Regions from separate parts of the Paenibacillus sp. FSL K6-1230 genome, predicted to be linked through region 1. Evidence: riboswitches for the same ligand, from Rfam matches in the RefSeq annotation. Region 1 holds a riboswitch; the other holds the start of a gene.
What was found. Region 1 has a riboswitch for glycine ahead of sdaAB (L-serine ammonia-lyase, iron-sulfur-dependent subunit beta). Riboswitches for the same ligand answer to the same signal wherever they lie in the genome.

Region 2: linked by a shared signal. The riboswitch ahead of gcvT (glycine cleavage system aminomethyltransferase GcvT) and the one ahead of sdaAB (L-serine ammonia-lyase, iron-sulfur-dependent subunit beta) in region 1 are both predicted to bind glycine.

Annotation. Positions count from the first base shown of each region.
Region 1 is NZ_JBBOCK010000001.1:419,008-423,888, reverse strand. It holds gene MKX74_RS01925 (amino acid ABC transporter permease) at 1-330, shown strand, start outside; gene MKX74_RS01920 (NAD(P)/FAD-dependent oxidoreductase) at 423-1,847, opposite strand; purine riboswitch at 1,923-2,022, opposite strand; glycine riboswitch at 2,424-2,532, shown strand; gene sdaAB (L-serine ammonia-lyase, iron-sulfur-dependent subunit beta) at 2,744-3,421, shown strand; gene sdaAA (L-serine ammonia-lyase, iron-sulfur-dependent, subunit alpha) at 3,461-4,381, shown strand; gene MKX74_RS01905 (Ig-like domain-containing protein) at 4,606-4,881, opposite strand, start outside.
Region 2 is NZ_JBBOCK010000001.1:4,655,960-4,660,840, forward strand. It holds gene MKX74_RS20405 (PTS mannitol transporter subunit IICB) at 1-808, opposite strand, end outside; gene gcvH (glycine cleavage system protein GcvH) at 1,579-1,971, opposite strand; glycine riboswitch at 2,337-2,497, shown strand; glycine riboswitch at 2,501-2,585, shown strand; gene gcvT (glycine cleavage system aminomethyltransferase GcvT) at 2,719-3,819, shown strand; gene gcvPA (aminomethyl-transferring glycine dehydrogenase subunit GcvPA) at 3,859-4,881, shown strand, end outside.

The sequences.
Region 1 (4,881 bases):
GTGCGTAGCGGCCTCAATTCGGTGGATAAAGGCCAGATCGAGGCAGCCCGTTCCTCTAGCCTTAGCTATACACAGACATTATGGCACATTGTACTACCTCTGGGTCTACGCAGAATGGTGCCTCCAATGGTGAGCCAGTATATTTCGCTCATGAAGGATACGTCACTGGCCGTTATCATATCACTACCTGAACTGACGCATAGTGCACAGATTGCTGGAGCACAGAACCAGTCTTTTGTAATACCTGCCCTGCTGTTCGCAGCTTTCCTGTATTTTTTTGTAAACTATGGCATGTCACTCATCGCCAAGCGATTGGAGGTCCGCACATAACCCGACTTATAGGTCTGGTATGAAGAAAAAAGGAAGGCCCCTCGCAGAAGGAGCCTTCCTTGCCTGTTCAAGCTAAGTTTTTACCACTTCAATCAAGCTAACATTGCCCGGGCAATTCTTATTCCCGCTGCCCCAGCTTGCGCCAGTCCCCTCGTAATACCTGCGCCGTCTCCCCCGCAGTATAGCCCCTTAATCTCCGTCTGGAGATTGGAGTCCAGCTTGGGCCGTGCCGAATAGAATTTGGCTTCCACGCCATAAAATAGTGTATGCTCGGAAGCGATACCCGGCGTTACCTTATCCAGCGCCTCCATCATTTCAATCAGACTGCGCATGGTATTGTAAGGCAACACCAATCCTAGATCACCAGGTACGGCCTCCTTCAGGGTAGGCTCCAGGAAGCCCTCCTTGATCCGGTTGACAGTGGAACGCCGCCCTCTTATGATATCCCCGTATTTCTGCACAATCACACCACCGCCAGACAAGTCATTGGCACGCTTGCAGATTTCACGGGCATATTCATTAGGCTTATCGAATGGTTCAGTGAAGCTATGCGATACGAGTAAGGCAAAATTCGTGTTGGCCGAGCCAAGAGCCGGGTCCTTGTAGGAATGTCCATTGGCTGCCATAATCCCACTATGATTCTCGACCACCACATGACCGGATGGATTGCTGCAGAAGGTACGCACCCGGGTTCCTACTGAAGTATTATAGATAAATTTCCCTTCATACAGATGCTCATTGATCTCCTGCATCACCACATCCGACGTCTCAACCCTCACTCCGACATCCACCTGATTGTTGTACATCTTGATCTTGCGCTTCTTCAGCAATTCTGCCAGCCACACAGAGCCGTCACGTCCCGGTGCAATCATGACCCGATTAGCCTGATAGGTCTCCCCATTCTTGAGCAGGATCCCGCTCACATGATAGTCAGAATCCTTCTTCTCTGCGAGAATATCCTCCACCTCAGCCTTGAAGACCATGTCGATCCGTTCCTGCAAATATTCGTAGATGGATTGCAAAATCTGAAGGTTCTGCTCCGTTCCCAGATGCCGCACCTCTGCACGCAATAGCTTCAAGCCTGCAGCATATCCTCGCTGCTCAATACTGCGTACAGTCTCAGTAGTAGGATCTGTAATTACTGTCGTTGCCCCATGCTCCAGATTAATGGAATCCACGTATCGAATCAGCTCCATTACCTCGGAAGGAGCTATATAATCTGTCAGCCAGCCCCCGAATTCGGTAGTCACATTGAACTTACCGTCACTGTATGCTCCTGCCCCGCCGAATCCGGCTGTAATCGAGCAGGCCGGGAGACATCCGGCATGATCCTTCTTCCCTGCTGGAGGTGGGCACAGTGCAATCTTGCCCTCCAGAATCGGACAGCGCCTACGATAAATATCATGTCCCTTGTCTACCAACAGCACCTTCCACTCCGGTGCCCTCCTGCTCAATTCGTATGCTGCGAAAATTCCCGCCGGGCCTGCCCCGACAATAATGACATCATATGCTTTCATAGCGTCCTCCCCACATGAGCCTGCTCCACCACGGCCTTAAATGAGCGCACAAAAAAATCCCGGCTCTCCATAGGTATGCCGAAGCAGCCTATTCGTAGCCGGGAATTTACGGTTCCCTGTAGAAACCCTCAATCCTGATTATTGAGGTTATACGAACGTTGATTAAATACTGACTGAATGTTGACTAACTGATCATTGAATGTTAACAAATGTCGATGGGTCGTCAAGCTAATGTACGATTCTAGGGTCGAAGGAGCTTCCCTTAATCTCCCCTAACTCATTGTATGCCAGTAAACACGAATGTGTCAAATGATTATTGAAATAACGTTCGTGTTTTAGGGACATCTCACTATGAACACTCCTCTAGCATGCTTAGCTTGTATGCACCCCTAACTTCACTCTCGCATACTATTATATTGACAAGAGTGGCCTTAACCGTTAATATCTTCGTTGTGTCAAGATTGCCAACCATCTCTTAACAGGGATATGACATGGAGATCCGATCTCCCGCTTGATCCATGAAGTATACAAGGGAGCCTTCTCAGGCTAACCTATGTAATTGTACATATATTGCGGATGATATTGACGGGAGAGACCTGCCAGCAAGAGCAGGGCACCGAAGGAGCAAGCTGCACGGCACCCGGCCGACAGTTAATCTCTCAGGTACCCGTACCGTCAACGGACGCGCCTCTGGAGAGAGCGTAAGCCACCAAAGGGGTAAGGCGGGGGATCGCAACCAAGAACCCGCAGCAAACTCTCAGGTACACAGGACAGAGATAAGGGATCACTTCCTTATCCTGTCCTTTTTTGTGCTGACATGACGCGGCAGGATTAGAGTGAACAGATGAATATTAGTGGATACTGAAGGCAAATCATCATGTACAGGAGGAGTTCTTATGCGCTTTAAAGATGTGTTTTCCATTATTGGACCCGCTATGACCGGTCCCTCCAGCTCGCACACAGCAGGGGCCGTCCGGCTCGGACGCATGGCCCATCACTGGGTAGGTAGTACACCCGAGCGGTGTGTCATGACATTATACGGCTCCTTCGCTGATACGTACAAAGGGCATGGCACTGATTTGGCATTACTCGGAGGCTTGCTGGACTATAACACTGATGACGCGAGGATCATTGATGCAGAAGAGCAGGCCAGACGGGCCGGAATGACTTATGAGTTCGTCACAAGCTCGCTACCTGCACTTCATCCCAACACGGTACGAATTGATGCATGGCAGGCCGGTCGTAAGTCCACACTCGTAGGCTCTTCCATAGGCGGCGGGAATATTCAGGTACAGCAGCTCAACGAATTTCGTGTCAATTTGACAGGAGAGCTCCCGATCCTGACCCTGCTACATTCAGATAAGCCTGGTATGCTGGGGGCCATAACTACGGCCTTAGGTGCATCCGGTGTGAATATTGCCTATATGCACGTAGACCGCACCGGTCGGGATGGAGAGGCACTATCAGCTATAGAGACAGATAGCATCATTCCAAGACCGCTTCTGGAATATCTGCAGTCTCTCACCTACATGTACGAGGTGAAGGTGATGGATATTCGTAACACGGCAAAGTAAGCATCAAGATTAGGTTAGGAACAGGAAGGGGCTAGTCACATGCGATTTCGGCATCTGCGTGAATTAAGCGAATTATGTATACAGGAATCCAAGACGATTGGCCAGTTGATGCTCGAAGAGCAATCCAAGGAGAGCGGCAGCTCTCCTGAAGAGATTTACATCCAAATGGCCAAATACTATGAAATCATGAAGGAGGCTGTCCACCGGGGACAGACCGAGGACACGGTATCCCGTAGCGGATTGACTGGAGGAGACGGTAAGCGCCTGGCCGAATACTTGCGTACAGGAGAGGCCTGCTCCGGTGATGCATCGGCCCTTGCTATGGCTTATGCACTATCCGTATCGGAGGTGAATGCCTCCATGGGACGGATCGTAGCTACACCGACCGCTGGTTCGTGCGGTGTCATTCCGGGTGTATTCATCAGTGCGCAGGAGAGATTCGGCTGGGAGGATGAGCATATGGTTCATGGCTTGTTCGCGGCAGGGGCTATCGGCTATGTCATTGCCAATAACTCCTTCATCTCTGGAGCTGAAGGCGGCTGTCAAGCCGAGATCGGCTCTGCCATTGGAATGGCCGCAGGTGCGATGGTAGAACTTAGAGGAGGCTCTCCTGAGCAAGCTATGCATGCAGTCGGACTGGCATTGAAAAATACGCTTGGACTCATCTGTGATCCGGTAGCAGGATTGGTAGAGATCCCTTGTATCGTTCGCAATGGACTCGGTGCCGTAACAGCCTTGGCTGCGGCAGACATGGCCCTCGCCGGCGTGCGTAGTGCCATTCCTTCCGATGAGGTCATTGATGTGATGCTGGAGGTAGGAAGTGCGATGCCAACCCAGCACCGAGAGACTGCCAAGGGCGGGCTTGCCCAGACTCCTACTGGACGTCGTATGACGGAAGGACTCGCTAATCCGAAGAAAAATGCTGCTGCTAACAGCAACCAGCCCATCGGACACGAATAATGTAAGACACTCTGATGTTCTGTTCATTCCGTTCAGTAGATCGCCTATCAGCTGTGCTTTCATAGCCATCTTGTCATTCATCTAACAGCTCCAAATGCGAATGTAGAATTACGTAGGTTAATTGTAATTCGTAGCCTAGTAACAAACATGCCCCTTGATGAACGATATCCGTTCGCCAAGGGGCATGTTCTTTTCGTGTATAGAAATCTGTTTTCGTATCATTCCTATTGCACAGTTACATTTACTCTCGTAGTCTTGCCTGCATACTTAATCGTAATCGTGGCGCGGCCTTTGCTTTGCGCCTTGATTTTGCCATCCTTCACTGTAGCTACCGTGATCTTGGAGGACGTCCAGAGCGCAGGCTTGGTTACATCCTTGTCTGTCCCATCCATGAAGGTGGCTGTAGCCGTCAGTTGTGCTGTTTGCCCTGCCGTCAGAGTCAGCAACACCTCATCTGTCTGCAAATACTTCAACGTATCTACATCTACGCGTACGGTATA
Region 2 (4,881 bases), 4.2 Mb from region 1:
GGAAGTAGATCTCATGAATCCCGCCGAAGAAGTGGATGATAACCGCACCGGGTGCTGAGGATTTCGCAGTTCCGCGGCCAAACAAGCAGTAAGCCAGCAGAATTCCCAGACCAGGACCTGGATTGGATTCGAGCATAAACAGCACGGATTTACCCAACTGACTTGCTTGCTCTGTAGCCAGTGGCGTGAGAATACCGTGGTTGATTGCGTTGTTAAGGAACAGAACCTTACCTGGCTCGATCAACAGATTGACCAGTGGCAGAAGCCCTGCATTCATCAGGATTGCTACACCCGCAGACAAGAACTGACTGATGGCCTGAATGACAGGCCCAATCGCTACGTGCGCTGCCAATGCCAGCAGACCACCAATAATACCTGCCGAGAAGTTGTTAACCAACATCTCAAAACCAGACTTGATCTTCCCATCTACAGCCTTATCAAATTGCTTGATGACCCAAGCACCAAATGGACCAGCTGCCATTGCGCCGAGGAACATTGGAATGTCTGCCCCTACAATGACACCCATGGTCATGATTGCACCGACTACACCACCACGCTGACCATGCACCATGGTACCACCGGTGTAACCGATCAATAATGGGAGCAAGTAAGTAATCATTGGACCTACAAGCTTGCCAAGCTCCTCATTCGGAATCCATCCTGTCGGGATGAACAAGGCCGTAATCAGACCCCAGGCAATAAAGGCTCCCATATTCGGCATTACCATACCGCTCAAGAAACGGCCGAACTTCTGTACCCCTACTCGGATGCCTCCGCTTTTTTGGGACTTTGCGTCCACTGAACTCATATTGATACCCTCCTCAAAAAGTAAAATCTGTGCTCCAACATCATGACCTTTGAACTAGGTATTACGTCGTGCCAGATGAATGAAATAAAAAGCTAAATGCTTAACTTCTTAAATTCATGGTAGATGAAAACGGTATCTTCTACAATCAAATGAAAACCAACTGTCGTCATGAACCTTGATGACATCATTTAAATTTGGAGCACAAAGCTTGATACATAAGGATCGATTAAGCTTGAGCCGATTTCATTTTCAAAATCAAAGAGCATAACTTCCGGATATCAGCCTGTAGGGAGCAGTACCTATCTGACTGAAAGTATGCCCTTTTCACAAGCAGCTCATTTGAGACAAACGACAAATTTTGCACATCGCAAAAAAGCGTGCTGACAACCTTCCTTCGAAGGGTAATCAGCACGCTTGGTATGGCGTTTAGTGGTCGACAGGGTCCCGCTTGCAGCGGGTCTTTACTCACATTTAATCTGGTCAAAATATTAGTGCTTGTTCTAGCTCAATCACACGATTTCCGCAAGGTTCACACGCGCAAGGTTCAAGCAGTTGTAAATTGCGACTTATTGTTATAGGGATAGATATAAGGACTCAATAATCATACTTAGGCAACTCAAACACGACTTAAATATAACATATAAGTAACCCTAATATGACACTAGCCAACAAAATCGGACATAGTCACTTAAGCTAATCCATGCTCTCCAAAGTCGCATATTTCTCAAGCAACTCTCATGAAACTACATGAAAGCGAATAGTGGTTAACCTCAATCTGCTACATGGCTTGTATAGGCCTCAGGGCTCAGAAGCTTGGCTAAAGCCTCCTCCGCGCTATCATCCAACTCAATCTCTATCATCCAGCCCTCCTCATAAGGTGAGGAATTAACCAGCTCAGGAGATGCCTCCAAGGCACCATTCACTTTCACAATCGTTCCACTCACAGGTGCGAACAAGTCAGATACCGTCTTGACAGATTCGATCGTACCAATGCCTTCCCCAGCAGTAACTACGCTTCCTTCTTCAGGTAGCTCAACGAACACGATATCACCCAATTGATGCTGTGCAAAATCGGAGATGCCAACGAGCAATGTGCCTGCATCCGTCTTGCGCACCCATTCATGCTCTTCACTGTACAGATAGTTATCTCTTACCTCGCTCATGCTTCATCCTCATTTCCTAATGATCGTTGGTCATTTCAAGGTCTATGCAGCGTTTAATTCATCCATGCAGCATCGATTTATCATTCATTATCCAGTATCAGCTATTACACGATAAGATTACGCCAAGGTTGAATATGGTGTCAATATAGCTCACAAAAATGTCTGAAGTTATAAAGAACTTTGTCCTCCCGCTAGTGATTCGGCGCGAAGATCAGGAAGGATCAGCCATGAATGTGATTAATTTCATAGAATATGATAATTTTGTTGACATACATCTATGAATCGCGTATTAATGGTTATATAGGTACAGCATACACGAACCTGTAGCAATACACAAAATCATAACAACGTGACGAACGATGCGGATGAAGGTATAGGGAGAGATTATCAATGATCGAATATCTGGCATTAGCTAGTGTATTTCGATCAGGTCAGGCTGAGCCATTGTCGCAGGACCACAGGTAGCGCCGAAGGAGTAAGCAGCACCGTCTGTGAATCTCTCAGGCAAAAGGACCTTTACCGGACGCAACTCTGGAGAGAATCCACCACACGGTGGGTCACCCAAGGGGAAACCTGTGCTCGCATGGGGTAACTCTCAGGTATCAAGGACAGAGCCAAAGAATGATGGATCACGGTAGCAGTATGGCTCCGTGGCGCATTTTTTGGGCTGTCCTTTTTTGCATGACCTGGAACAACATGAGACGCTTAGGAAATGTAGTACGAATCATGATGATGAGGTGACAGACCATGGGCAAATTAAAGCAAACCTCGCTGTTCCCATTGTATGGCGAGCTACCAGGTGTACGATGTATTGATTTTGGAGGCTGGGAGCTACCAGTCCAATTCAGCGGAATTGTGAAGGAACATGAGGCGGTAAGGCAACAGGCTGGACTGTTCGATGTCTCGCATATGGGTGAGTTCACCGTGGAGGGAGCAGATGCCGAGCAATTTCTTCAGCAGATGACGACCAACGATGTAAGCCGACTAGAGAACGGTCAGGCCCAATATACGCTGCTCTGCTATCCCGATGGCGGAGTTGTAGATGATCTGCTGATTTACAAGCGTGGAGAGGGACGCTATATGCTGGTTGTGAATGCCTCCAACATCGACAAAGACTGGGAATGGCTACAAAAGCATCTTACCGGAAAGGTCAGTATGCATAATGTCTCCGATGACACCGCGCTCTTGGCGCTTCAGGGACCAGCTGCTGCAGATATTCTTGCTTCCATCAGCACACTGGAGCCTGCCAGTCTTCAGTCCTTTCGTTTCACCGAGGACGTTGAGGTAGCTGGACATAAAGCCTTGGTATCCCGAACAGGCTACACAGGTGAAGACGGATTCGAGCTGTATCTTCCCATTCAGGAGGCTCCGGGAGTCTGGAAGGCATTGCTAACAGCAGGTGAGTCTCACGGTCTGTTACCGGCAGGTCTCGGGGCGCGGGATACACTGCGCTTTGAAGCCAAGCTGGCACTCTACGGTCAGGAGCTGTCTTCCAGCATTTCACCACTGGAGGCGGGTCTAGGATACTTTGTGAAATGGGATAAAGGCGACTTTGTCGGGCGAGACGCTCTGCTCGCACAAAAGGAAAACGGCGTTCCACGCAAGCTTGTGGGTGTAGAGATGATTGACCGCGGCATCCCTCGTCCGCACTATCCTGTATTCGCTGAGGGAGTACAGATCGGCGAGATTACTACAGGAACCCAATCCCCGACGTTGAAGCGTAACCTTGGATTGGCCCTCATTGATAGTCGATACACAGCTGTAGGCACTCCGCTGGAGATTGAGATTCGCGGCAAGCTCCTCAAGGCCGAGGTTGTTCCTGCACCATTCTACAAGCGAAGCCACTAATCCCACTACAAAGTGAATCTGGAAGGAGCCTGTTGCTGCATGAAACCGCACCGTTATTTACCGATGACCGAGCAAGATCAGGCCGAGATGCTGCGCACCGTTGGGGCGGAGAACATCGAGGATCTGTTCAAAGATATTCCGGAAAACATCCGGTTCAGAGGAGAACTACCTGTCTCCTCCCGTCTGGACGAACGCGCACTGACTCGCCACATGGCTGGTCTGGCAGATCGAAATGCCCATACAGATTCCCATATCAGCTTTCTTGGAGCAGGCATCTATGAGCATCACATTCCATCTGTTATCAATCACATCATTTCCCGCTCTGAGTTCTATACAGCATACACCCCCTATCAACCGGAAATCAGCCAAGGTGAGCTACAGGCGATTTTCGAGTTCCAGTCCTACATCTGCGAGCTCACAGGCATGGCTGTGGCCAATGCCAGTATGTACGACGGTGCCACAGCGTTGGCCGAAGCTGGCTCGCTGGCTGCCGGGGCCACACGGCGCAAGCGTCTTGTCGTCTCGCGTGCCATTCATCCCGAGGCACGTGAGGTGCTGGCTACCTATGCACATGGTCTGAATCTCGACATCGTGGAGGTCGGCTGCAAGAATGGCGTGACGGATGCTGAGGCCCTTGCAGCAGCAGTGAATGAGGAGACCGCAGCTGTACTCGTGCAAAATCCGAATTTCTTCGGAGCTGTTGAGAATGTACGTGCTATAGCTGATCTGATTCATACGTATAAGGGACTGCTCGTGGTCAGCTCCAATCCGATATCACTCGGACTGCTGGAGGCTCCAGGCAAGCTTGGTGCCGATATTGTCGTTGGAGATGCGCAGCCACTGGGTATCTCGACCTCCCTCGGCGGACCGACATGCGGTTACTTCGCTGTCTCCCAGGCGCATATGCGCCGAATTCCCGGGCGGATCGTAGGCCAGACTACGGATCGCAACGGCAAACGTGGCTTCGTATTAACCCTTCAGGCGAGAGAGCAGCATATTCGGCGGGAGAAGGCAACCTCCAATATTTGCTCAAATCAGGCGCTGCTTGCTCTTTCTGCCTCC